Regions from separate parts of the Telluria sp. ZT3P26 genome, predicted to be linked through region 2. Evidence: predicted binding sites of a transcription regulator. Region 2 holds the regulator's gene; each other region holds the start of a gene.
What was found. Region 2 encodes LexA, which represses DNA repair genes until DNA is damaged. Its sites were predicted from a motif close to ACTGTATNNNNATACAGT; they were not measured.

Region 1: recA (recombinase RecA) is a predicted target of LexA. The motif match lies at 1,360-1,377, and genes of this name have one in related genera.
Region 3: AC56LN_RS04180 (error-prone DNA polymerase) is a predicted target of LexA. The motif match lies at 1,516-1,533, and genes of this name have one in related genera.

The regions. Positions count from the first base shown of each region.
Region 1 covers NZ_JCASII010000001.1:135,253-138,528, reverse strand. Annotated here, with positions in the region: gene recX (recombination regulator RecX) at 1-149, opposite strand, end outside; gene recA (recombinase RecA) at 224-1,297, opposite strand; gene AC56LN_RS00640 (response regulator) at 1,599-2,339, shown strand; gene AC56LN_RS00635 (sensor histidine kinase) at 2,336-3,276, shown strand, end outside.
Region 2 covers NZ_JCASII010000001.1:1,055,543-1,058,818, reverse strand. Annotated here, with positions in the region: gene rplI (50S ribosomal protein L9) at 1-352, opposite strand, end outside; gene rpsR (30S ribosomal protein S18) at 389-679, opposite strand; gene priB (primosomal replication protein N) at 708-1,007, opposite strand; gene rpsF (30S ribosomal protein S6) at 1,045-1,452, opposite strand; gene lexA (transcriptional repressor LexA) at 1,745-2,374, shown strand; gene AC56LN_RS04595 (tetratricopeptide repeat protein) at 2,435-3,124, opposite strand.
Region 3 covers NZ_JCASII010000001.1:952,043-955,318, forward strand. Annotated here, with positions in the region: gene AC56LN_RS04175 (TonB-dependent receptor plug domain-containing protein) at 1-1,350, opposite strand, end outside; gene AC56LN_RS04180 (error-prone DNA polymerase) at 1,559-3,276, shown strand, end outside.

The sequences.
Region 1 (3,276 bases), 920 kb from region 2:
TTTTTTTCAAGGAAATCAAGCAGGGCATCGACGTCATCGCCCTCTTCGGCATACTTGGACAGCTTGCGGCGCAATTCGAAGCGGCTGTGCTCGCGCTGCGACAGATAGCGCAGCGCGCGGCCCTTGAGACTGAGTACAGGTGCTTGCATGACGACGTCAGAACATCAGCGTGGCGCCAGGCGCCGGCGGCAAGCTGCTGCCACCGCGCCCCGCGCCAGGCTGATTATTCACCAACCGCCTGCAGCTTCGGCTTGTCGTCGCCACCGATCGTTGGTGGCAGCTCGCGCACACCCAAGGCGGTACGGACCTTGTTTTCGATCTCGCGCGCCAGGGCTGGACGGTCACGCAGGAACTGACGCGCGTTGTCTTTACCCTGACCGATACGCTCGCCGTTATAGCTGTACCACGAGCCCGACTTCTCGACGATTTTGTTATCTGCGCCGAGATCCAGAATTTCGCCTTCACGGGACGTGCCTTCGCCATAAAGAATGTCGAAGTGCGCTTCTTTGAATGGCGGGGCGATCTTGTTCTTGACGACCTTGACCTTGGTTTCGTTACCGATCACTTCGTCACCCGACTTGATCGAGCCGGTACGACGGATGTCCAGGCGCACCGACGCGTAGAACTTCAGCGCGTTACCACCGGTGGTGGTCTCAGGGCTGCCGAACATGACGCCGATCTTCATGCGGATCTGGTTGATGAAGATGACCAGCGTGTTGGTGCGGTTGATCGAGCCGGTCAGCTTGCGCAGCGCTTGCGACATCAGGCGCGCCTGCAGGCCAGGCAGCGAGTCACCCATGTCGCCTTCGATTTCGGCGCGTGGCGTCAGGGCCGCGACCGAGTCGATGACGACCAGGTCGACACTTCCCGAGCGCACCAGCGCGTCGGTGATTTCAAGCGCCTGCTCGCCGGTATCCGGCTGCGAGATCAGCAGTTCGCTCAGGTTGATGCCCAACTTTTGCGCATAGGTGACGTCGAGTGCGTGCTCGGCGTCGATGAACGCGCAGGTGCCACCCAGTTTTTGCATCTGGGCGATGGTTTGCAGCGTCAGGGTGGTTTTACCCGACGATTCAGGACCGTAGATCTCGACGATACGGCCGCGCGGCAGGCCACCGACGCCCAGCGCGATGTCCAGGCCCAGCGAGCCGGTGGAAACCGTTTGCACTTCTTCGACCGGCGTGTTCGCATCCATGCGCATCACCGAGCCCTTGCCGAACTGCTTTTCAATCTGCGCCAGGGCGGCAGCCAGCGCCTTGCCCTTATCAGCGGCGTTCAATGCGGTTTTTTTGTCGTCCATGGTGTACTTTCTGTCGTGGAGTAGGCAAGGTGTGGGCGGTCACGCGCACTTCAAGAGCCAGTACTGTATAAAAATCCAGTGGTTTTTGCAAGCGAAAAGACGTGGTTATTTTACCAACAATCGCTCGGGACTCGCATTGTGACGGTAAATCCAACACAATAGGAGCCGACCGTCATCCCCGCGCAGGCGGGAATCCAGGTCTTGCGCAAGCAGCTTGCGTGGACCGCAACCACAATGCCAGAAACTTGGGTTCCCGCCTCCGCGGGAACGACGTGCTTATAATCAAAGACCGAGGTGTCCCATGCGAATTCTGCTCGCCGAAGATGATAGCGTACTTGCCGACGGCCTGACGCGCTCCCTGCGCCAATCCGGCTATGCCATCGATTGCGTCAAGAACGGCCAGGATGCCGATACCGCCCTGTCCACGCAGGAGTTCGATCTGCTCATTCTCGACCTGGGTCTGCCGAAGATGTCCGGGCTGGAAGTGCTGCGCCGCCTGCGCGCCCGCGCGTCGCTGCTGCCGGTCTTGATCCTCACGGCGGCCGACTCGGTCGAGCAGCGCGTCGAGGGCCTTGACCTCGGCGCCGACGACTACATGGCCAAGCCGTTCGCGCTGGTCGAACTCGAAGCGCGCGTGCGCGCACTGACCCGGCGCGGCGCCGGCGGCGGCGCGGCCGTCGTGCGCCATGGCCCGCTGGTGTATGACCAGGTCGGCCGCAGCGCCTACATCAACGACCAGATGCTCGACCTGTCGGCGCGCGAACTGGGCCTGCTCGAAGTGCTGCTTGCGCGCACCGGGCGCCTCGTTTCCAAGGAACAGCTGGTCGACCACCTGTGCGAATGGGGCGAAGAAGTCTCCAACAACGCGATCGAGGTCTACGTGCACCGCCTGCGCAAGAAAATCGAGGTCGGCGGCGTGCGCATCGCCACCGTGCGCGGTCTGGGCTATTGCCTCGAGAAATTCTCCGAGGCCAGCGCCGCCGCTGCGGCCGCGGCCGCAGCAAACGATGCCCGCATTGCCAACACCGCCGCCGACAAGTGAACGCAGGCTTCACGCCAGAACACGGGCCCGCGCAGCCGCCGTCGCAGCCGGGCCCACACGCTCCTGCGTCGTTCGAGCCGCTCTACGTTCCGCCCAATCCCGAACCCGACGAAAACATCCGTCACTCGCTGTTCGGCGAAATCCTCGACTGGATGCTCGCGCCGCTGCTGCTGCTGTGGCCAATGAGCATCGCGATCACCTATCTGGTCGCGAAATCGATCGCCAACCAGCCGTTCGACGACGCGCTCGAAGACCGGGTCACGGTGCTGGGCCAGCAGATCCGCACCGTGGGCGGCAAGACAGTCGGCCAGCTGCGCACGGCCGGGCGCGACATCCTGCGCGCCGACGACGTCGACAGCGTGTATTACCTGCTGGCCGGTCCGGATGGCGAGCACCTGGACGGTGACCGCGACCTGCCGCGCCCGCGCGCCAACCGCGCCGGCGAGCCGGCCCGCAGCGGCACGGTCGAATTTCGCAACGACACCATCCACGGCACGCCGATCCGCGTGGCCTATGCGTATGTGAATCTCGATCCGCTGCACGAGCGCACAGCCTCGCCCAGGCCGCCGCTGGCGCTGGTGCAGGTGGCCGAAACGCTCGACAAGCGCGCCCACCTGGCCAATGAAATCATCAAGGGCGTGATCCTGCCCCAGTTCATCATCCTGCCGGTGATCCTGGCGCTGGTCTGGTTCGCGCTCTCGCGCGGCCTGAGTCCGCTGGCCGAGCTGCAACAGCGCATCCGTGCGCGGCCGCAGGACGATCTGTCGCCGATTGATCCACGCCAGGTGCCGGAAGAAATCTCTCCGCTGGTCGGCTCGTTCAACGACATGCTCGAGCGCCTGGGCAAGACGGTGGAGATGCAGAAACGCTTCATTGCCGACGCCGCGCACCAGATGAAAACACCGCTGGCCGGCATGCGCATGCAGTCCGAACTGGC
Region 2 (3,276 bases):
TTGGCATGCGCACTTGCGACTTCTCGACAGCGAAACCTTGCTTGGTCAGCGCTTCGGCGATGTCGAAGTTGGTGACCGAACCGAACAGACGGCCATCAACGCCGGCCTTCTGGCCGATGGTGACGGTCATGCCGCTCAGCTTGTCGCCTTCGGCCTGGGCAGCCGACAGCTTTTCAGCTGCTGCTTTTTCGAGTTCAGCGCGCTTGGCTTCGAACTCGGCGACGGCGCCGGCGGTAGCGCGGCGTGCCATCTTTTGTGGGATCAGGAAGTTACGTGCGTAACCGTCCTTGACCTTGACGACGTCGCCCAGGTTGCCGACGTTGACTACTTTTTCCAACAGAATGATTTGCATAGTGATCTCCAGATGTCTGACTGTCGTGACCGACGATTAACCGTGGTGCAGGTCGGTGTACGGCAGCAGCGCAAGGTAGCGTGCGCGCTTGATCGCGGTGTCGACCTGACGCTGGTAGTGCGCCTTGGTGCCGGTCAGACGTGCTGGCATGATCTTGCCGTTTTCCTGGACGAAGTCCTTCAGGGTGTCGACGTCCTTGTAGTCCACCTGCTCAACGCCAGCGGCGGTGAAGCGGCAGAATTTCTTGCGCTTGAACAGCGGGTTTTGCTGTTTGCGCTTCTCTTTGAGTTTCGCTTTGTTTTTGTCGAACTTTTTACCGAATGCCATTTGAGGCTCCTGTATCTAAATTGCCGGGTTAAGCGGCACTGAAATCAATGATGTGAAACACCAGGGCTTTGCTGTTGCGATTTTTCCGTGCAAGAAATCCGTTGAACCTGTAGCTGGCGCCCAATTCGGCGCTGGCGAACCTGCCCGAAATCTCGCCCGCGGCGAACGCGGGGACTTCGAACGCGACCGACCTTTCGACCCCGGCCTCTTCCTGCTGCGATTCGTGCATCAGGACGGCTGAAACGATTGGCACACCGGCCGGGGTGTAACGCAGTACGTCGCGCTCGGCGATGGTCGCCATGAGCTGGAGGTGGTTTGCGCTGTGCACCCGGTATTACTGGTTACTACGAATAACTGGGGAAAACTTAAGCAGCAGCAGGCGCTGGCGCAGCGGCTGGAGCGGCTGCTGGCGCAGCGGCTTCGGCACGGTGGCTCTTGGCTGCGTCTTCGCGCTGCACCGATTTCATCATCGGCGACGGTGCGGTTTCAGCTTTTTTCAGCTTGACGGTCAGGTGACGCAGAACCGCATCATTGAACTTGAATGCAGTTTCCAGCTCGACCAGGGTCTCGTTGTCGCATTCGATGTTCAGGCAGATGTAGTGTGCTTTTGGCAGCTTCTGGATCTGGTATGCCATCTGGCGGCGGCCCCAGTCTTCAACGCGATGGATGTTACCGCCGCGGCTGGTCACCGTGGTCTTGTAACGCTCGATCATCGCCGGGACTTGTTCGCTCTGGTCCGGATGGACGATAAACACGATTTCATAATGACGCATGCATTACTCCTTGAGGACGTTTAACAAATGCCCACCTCGGCGTCAAGACGAGTGTGGGAAGGGAAAGCCGGCAATTATAACCCGGATATCGGCAGCTTGGAAAGCCCAATGACGCATCGCAGGCGCGAGCTGGCGAGTTCCCGGCAGTCTGACTCGACAATTCCACGGTTTTGGCGCATGTTTGTACGCTGAATCGGGATTTTGACGATATTTTTTGCGTTTCCTCTTGCGCGCGGGAGAATACTGTACAAAAATACAGGTTACACACATAACCGGTTGCTGTAACACATTTATGCTAAAGCTCACTGCACGGCAAGAACAGATCCTGAACCTGATCAAGGAAGCGATCGAGAACACCGGTTTCCCTCCGACCCGGGCTGAAATCGCTTCCGAACTGGGTTTCCGCTCGGCCAACGCGGCTGAAGAACATCTGCAAGCACTGGCGCGCAAGGGCGCCATCGAAATTTCGCCGGGCACATCGCGCGGCATCCGCCTGATCGGCGCGAGCGTCGAATCAGTTCCGATGCCGCCGCCGTCGTTCATGTCGCTGCCGCTGGTGGGGCGCGTTGCTGCAGGTAATCCGATCCTGGCGCAAGAGCATGTCGAAGCCACCTACAACGTCGATACCGCCATGTTCGCGGCGCGCCCCGATTTCCTGCTGAAGGTCAAAGGCTGGTCGATGCGCGATGCCGGCATCATGGATGGCGACTTTTTGGCGGTCAAGAAAATCGACAGCGCCAAGAACGGCCAGATCGTCGTTGCACGCCTGGGCGACGAAGTCACGGTCAAGCGCTATCGCAAGACGGGCGACCTGGTGGAACTGCTGCCAGAGAACCCCGACTTCAACATCATTTCAGTCTCGCCGGACGAAGAGTTCGCACTCGAAGGCCTGGCTGTTGGCCTGATGCGTAGCTGGAACTGATGTAACGGCGCCGGCTTCTTCCTGCCGGCGCCTGTCCTTTCCTGCGCTGCCCTGCCCTGCCTACTTCGACGCCTTCTTCACGACCGCATTGTGCTGGCTGACAAACGCCTCGGTCGCACTGCGCCACGCTGCAAAATCCGCCAGGATCATCTTTGAATTGACCTTCGCGCCTTCCGCGATATTCTGCCGCACCTGCTCCAGATAGGCTGCCGAAGCATCCGCTTCCTGTTTGTTCATCAGCTTGGCGATATCGGCGGGAATCTTCTTCGTCAGCGGCGACTGCGCGTTCAGGTTCGTGACCATCTTGTTGTAGCAATCCTGCCAGCCCGTCACCAGCTTGTTGACGCGATCGATCTCGTCGTTCACCTTCGACACGGCCGGGATGCGCGGCGACGGGCAGCGGTATTCGCCCGACTGCAGCTCGGCCCCGTCATAGCCCTTGATCCAGTAATCGATCTCGGCGCGCTTGGTCACGCGCTGTTCCATCACGACCAGCGATTCTGCCGCGACCTTATTGCCCTTGGCCGCCGACTTCTCGAACAATGCTTTCGCTGCCGCCTCATCGACAGCGCCCGCTTCGCCATACCAGTACATCTGGCCCAGTTGCTGCTGCGCCTGCGCATTGCCGGCATTGGCCAGCTTGGTGTACAGCTTGAGCGCGCCCGCGTAATCCTTCTTTTCGAACAGCGCGTTGGCGTCTTCCAGCTCGCCCGCACAGGCGGCGCTGGCGATGCTCAGGGACAGGGACATGGAAAGGCAGAGCAGGAAACGTTTCATGGGCACCCAAAAATGACAAGCTGACGATGGCGCATCATAGCCCCCTTTTACAGCGCGACTCAACCGTAAAAATGACTAGGCCGGCATTGCGCCGGCCTTCTTTGCATCGCTTTACGTCACGCGGT
Region 3 (3,276 bases), 100 kb from region 2:
TGGCTGGAAGCCCGGGAAGCCCTGGCTGCCGGCGTTGCCGCCGATGCCCACGCCATCGGCGTCGATGTACGAACCGGCTTCGCCGGCGAAGATCTGGTAGTTCTCGCGGCGGTGCTCAAGGCCGAACGCGACGTTCATGCCCTTGAATACGTCGCTGTAGAAGCGGCTGATGTCGGCATTGGTGGTCGCCTGGCGGAACGAGAACGCGCCCGCGTAGAAGCGGTCGGCGCTGCGGCCCGGGCCACCGCCAAGCAGATCGAGGTTGGCGATCGAGGCGTTGAGCGTGTTGGCGATGTTGTACTTCAGGCGGTTGTAGCCGTAGGTCTGCGACAGGTCGGCATTCCATTCGCCGGCGGTCCAGCGGTAGCCGACGGTGCCCCAGCGGTCATCGACCTTGCCGTTGATGAACGGGACGAAGCCGTCCGGGTACATCGCGGCCGAATTGCGCGACGGGATGTCTTCGGAGCCCAGGCCTTCGCGGCCGAAGGCGGCCGACGAGGCGTCGCGCTGCTGCACGCCGGCGGTGAAGTAGAACTTGCCGCCCGCGCCGGCCGGGAATTCGCCGTTCAGGTAAATGGTCTGGTTGTCGGCTTTGGTGTCGCCGATGATGCGCGGGTTGCCGGGCTCCGAACGGTTCGAGCGGCCGCGGTCCGAGTATTCGCCGGTGATGCCCAGCACGCCGCCACCGAGGGCAACGCCGCAGTAGGCTGACGCCTGCCAGTTCTCGCCGTCGCCTTCGGTGTACTGGCCGTAGCCGGCCACCGATTCGCAACCCAGGCTTTTCTTCAGGTCGATGTTGATCACGCCGGCAATCGCGTCCGAGCCGTATTGGGCGGCGGCGCCATCGCGCAGCACCTGCACTTCGCGGATCGCCATCACGGGAATGCCGTTCATGTCGGTGCCCGTGTTGCCGCGATTGCGCGCGCCGAACAGGTTCACCAGCGCGACCGTGTGGCGGCGCTTGCCGTTGACGAGCACCAGGGTCTGGTCCGAGCCCAGGCCGCGCAGGGCAGCCGAGTCGATCAGGTCGGCGCCGTCGGCGCCGGTCTGGCGCGTCGAGTTGAACGACGGCGACAGGTTGCTCAGCACCTGCGCGAGGTCGAACTGGCCGCTTTGTTCGGCCGCTTTCGTCATCGGGATGAAGTCGATGGCGACCGGGGTATCGGTGCTGGAGGCGGCGCCGACGCGGCGCGAGCCGACGACGCTCACGCTTGGCACGACGGCGTCGGTGGTGATGGCGGGTGCGGTTTGCGCCTGAACAGCGACAGGGGCGAGGGCAAGGGAAGCAAGGATGGTGCTGCCATACAGACTGGACAACACGGAGCGGGGCATGATTTTGAGTTTGAGCACAGGTTTCTCCGAAGGATGTTCGGATACTATCAATGGATCCTTCGATTACCGTTGCAATGTGGCATTAACACAACGTTCTTGTTGTATAACTTTGTATTATCAACTCGGGTGCATAAGTAATTTCCTGGGGTAAATAAAGAGCGTGCGCTGAAAAAGGTCGGCTATACTGTGTTTTTATACAGTATTTGTCATTCGACATGAGCCCGGCGTGACACAGCCTCCGATCAACCAACCCCCCGCAGCCCAGACACTGCCGCCCTATGCCGAGTTGTTCTGCCTGTCGAACTTCTCGTTCCTGCAAGGGGCGTCGCATGCCGAGGAGCTGGTGCTGCGCGCGGTGCAGCTCGGGTATTTCGCGCTCGCCATCACCGACGAATGCTCGCTGGCCGGCGTCGTGCGCGCGCATGCCGAAGCCAAGGAGGCCGGCCTGCCGCTCATCATCGGCGCCCATTTTCATTTGCAGAACCCCGATGGCAGTCCGGCGCCATCGCTGATTTTGCTGGCGCAGAACCGCGAGGGCTACGGCAACCTGTCCGAATTCATCACGCTCGGACGCACGCGTGCCGGGAAGGGCACGTACCTTTTGACACCCGATGACCTGGCCGACCCGGCGCCGGAGAACGCGCACCTGCGCCACATGCCCGATTGCCTGGCGATCCTGCTGCCGCCGTATCCGGGGCACGAGGCGCAGGACGTCGACCGCCTGCATGCGCAGGCCGCGTGGATGGCCACCACCTTCCCGGGCCGCGCCTGGCTGGGCCTGACGTCGCTGCACCGCGCGTTCGACGATGCGCACCGCGCCACCGTCGAAGAAGTCGGCTGGCAGCATGGCTTGCCGATCGTGGCGCTGGGCCACGTGTGCATGCACGTGCGCTCGCGCAAACCGCTGCAGGACACGCTCACCGCCACGCGCCTGAACAAGGCAGTGGCCGACTGCGGCTACGGGCTGGCGCAGAACGCCGAGCAGCACTTGCGCTCGCGCCTGCGCCTGGCCAATCTGTACACGCCTCAAGTGCTGGCCGAAACGGTGCGCGTGGCGCGCCTGTGCACGTTCTCGCTCGACGAACTGCGCTACGAATACCCGGATGAAGTGGTCCCGCCCGGCCACACGGCCGCGAGTTTTTTGCGCGCCGAGACCTGGATCGGCGCGCACCGGCGTTTTCGCGACGGGATTCCGGCGAAGGTGCAGGCGCAGATCGAGCACGAGCTGGCGCTGATTTCCGAGATGCGCTACGAGCATTACTTTTTGACGGTGTACGACATCGTGCGCTTCGCCCGCTCGCAGCATATCCTGTGTCAGGGCCGCGGTTCGGCGGCCAATTCGGCCGTCTGCTACTGCCTGGGCATCACCGAGGTCGATCCGGCCCGCGCCAGCCTGCTGTTCGAGCGCTTCATCTCGCGCGAGCGCAACGAGCCGCCCGACATCGACGTCGACTTCGAGCACCAGCGGCGCGAAGAAGTCATCCAGTACATCTACAACAAGTACGGGCGCGATCGCGCGGCGCTGGCGGCGGTGGTGATCAGCTACCGCCCCAAGAGCGCACTGCGCGACAGCGGCCGCGCGCTGGGGATCGACCTTGGCATCGTCGAGAAGGTGGCCAAGACCCACCATTGGTTCGACAGCCGCGCCGACCTGCTGGGCCGCCTGGCCGAGAGCGGGCTGGATCCCGAGGCGCCGCTGTCGCGCCAGTGGGCCACGCTCGCGCAGTCGCTGCTGAACTTCCCGCGTCACCTGTCGCAGCATCCGGGCGGCTTCGTCATCGCGCGCGGCAAGCTCTCGCGCCTGGTGCCGATCGAGAACGCAGCGATGGCGGACCGCAGCGTCATCCAGTGGGACAAGAACGACCTCGAAGAACTGGGGCTGATGAAGGTCGACGTGCTGGCGCTGGGCATGCTGTCGATGATGCGGCGCGGCCTGGAACTCGT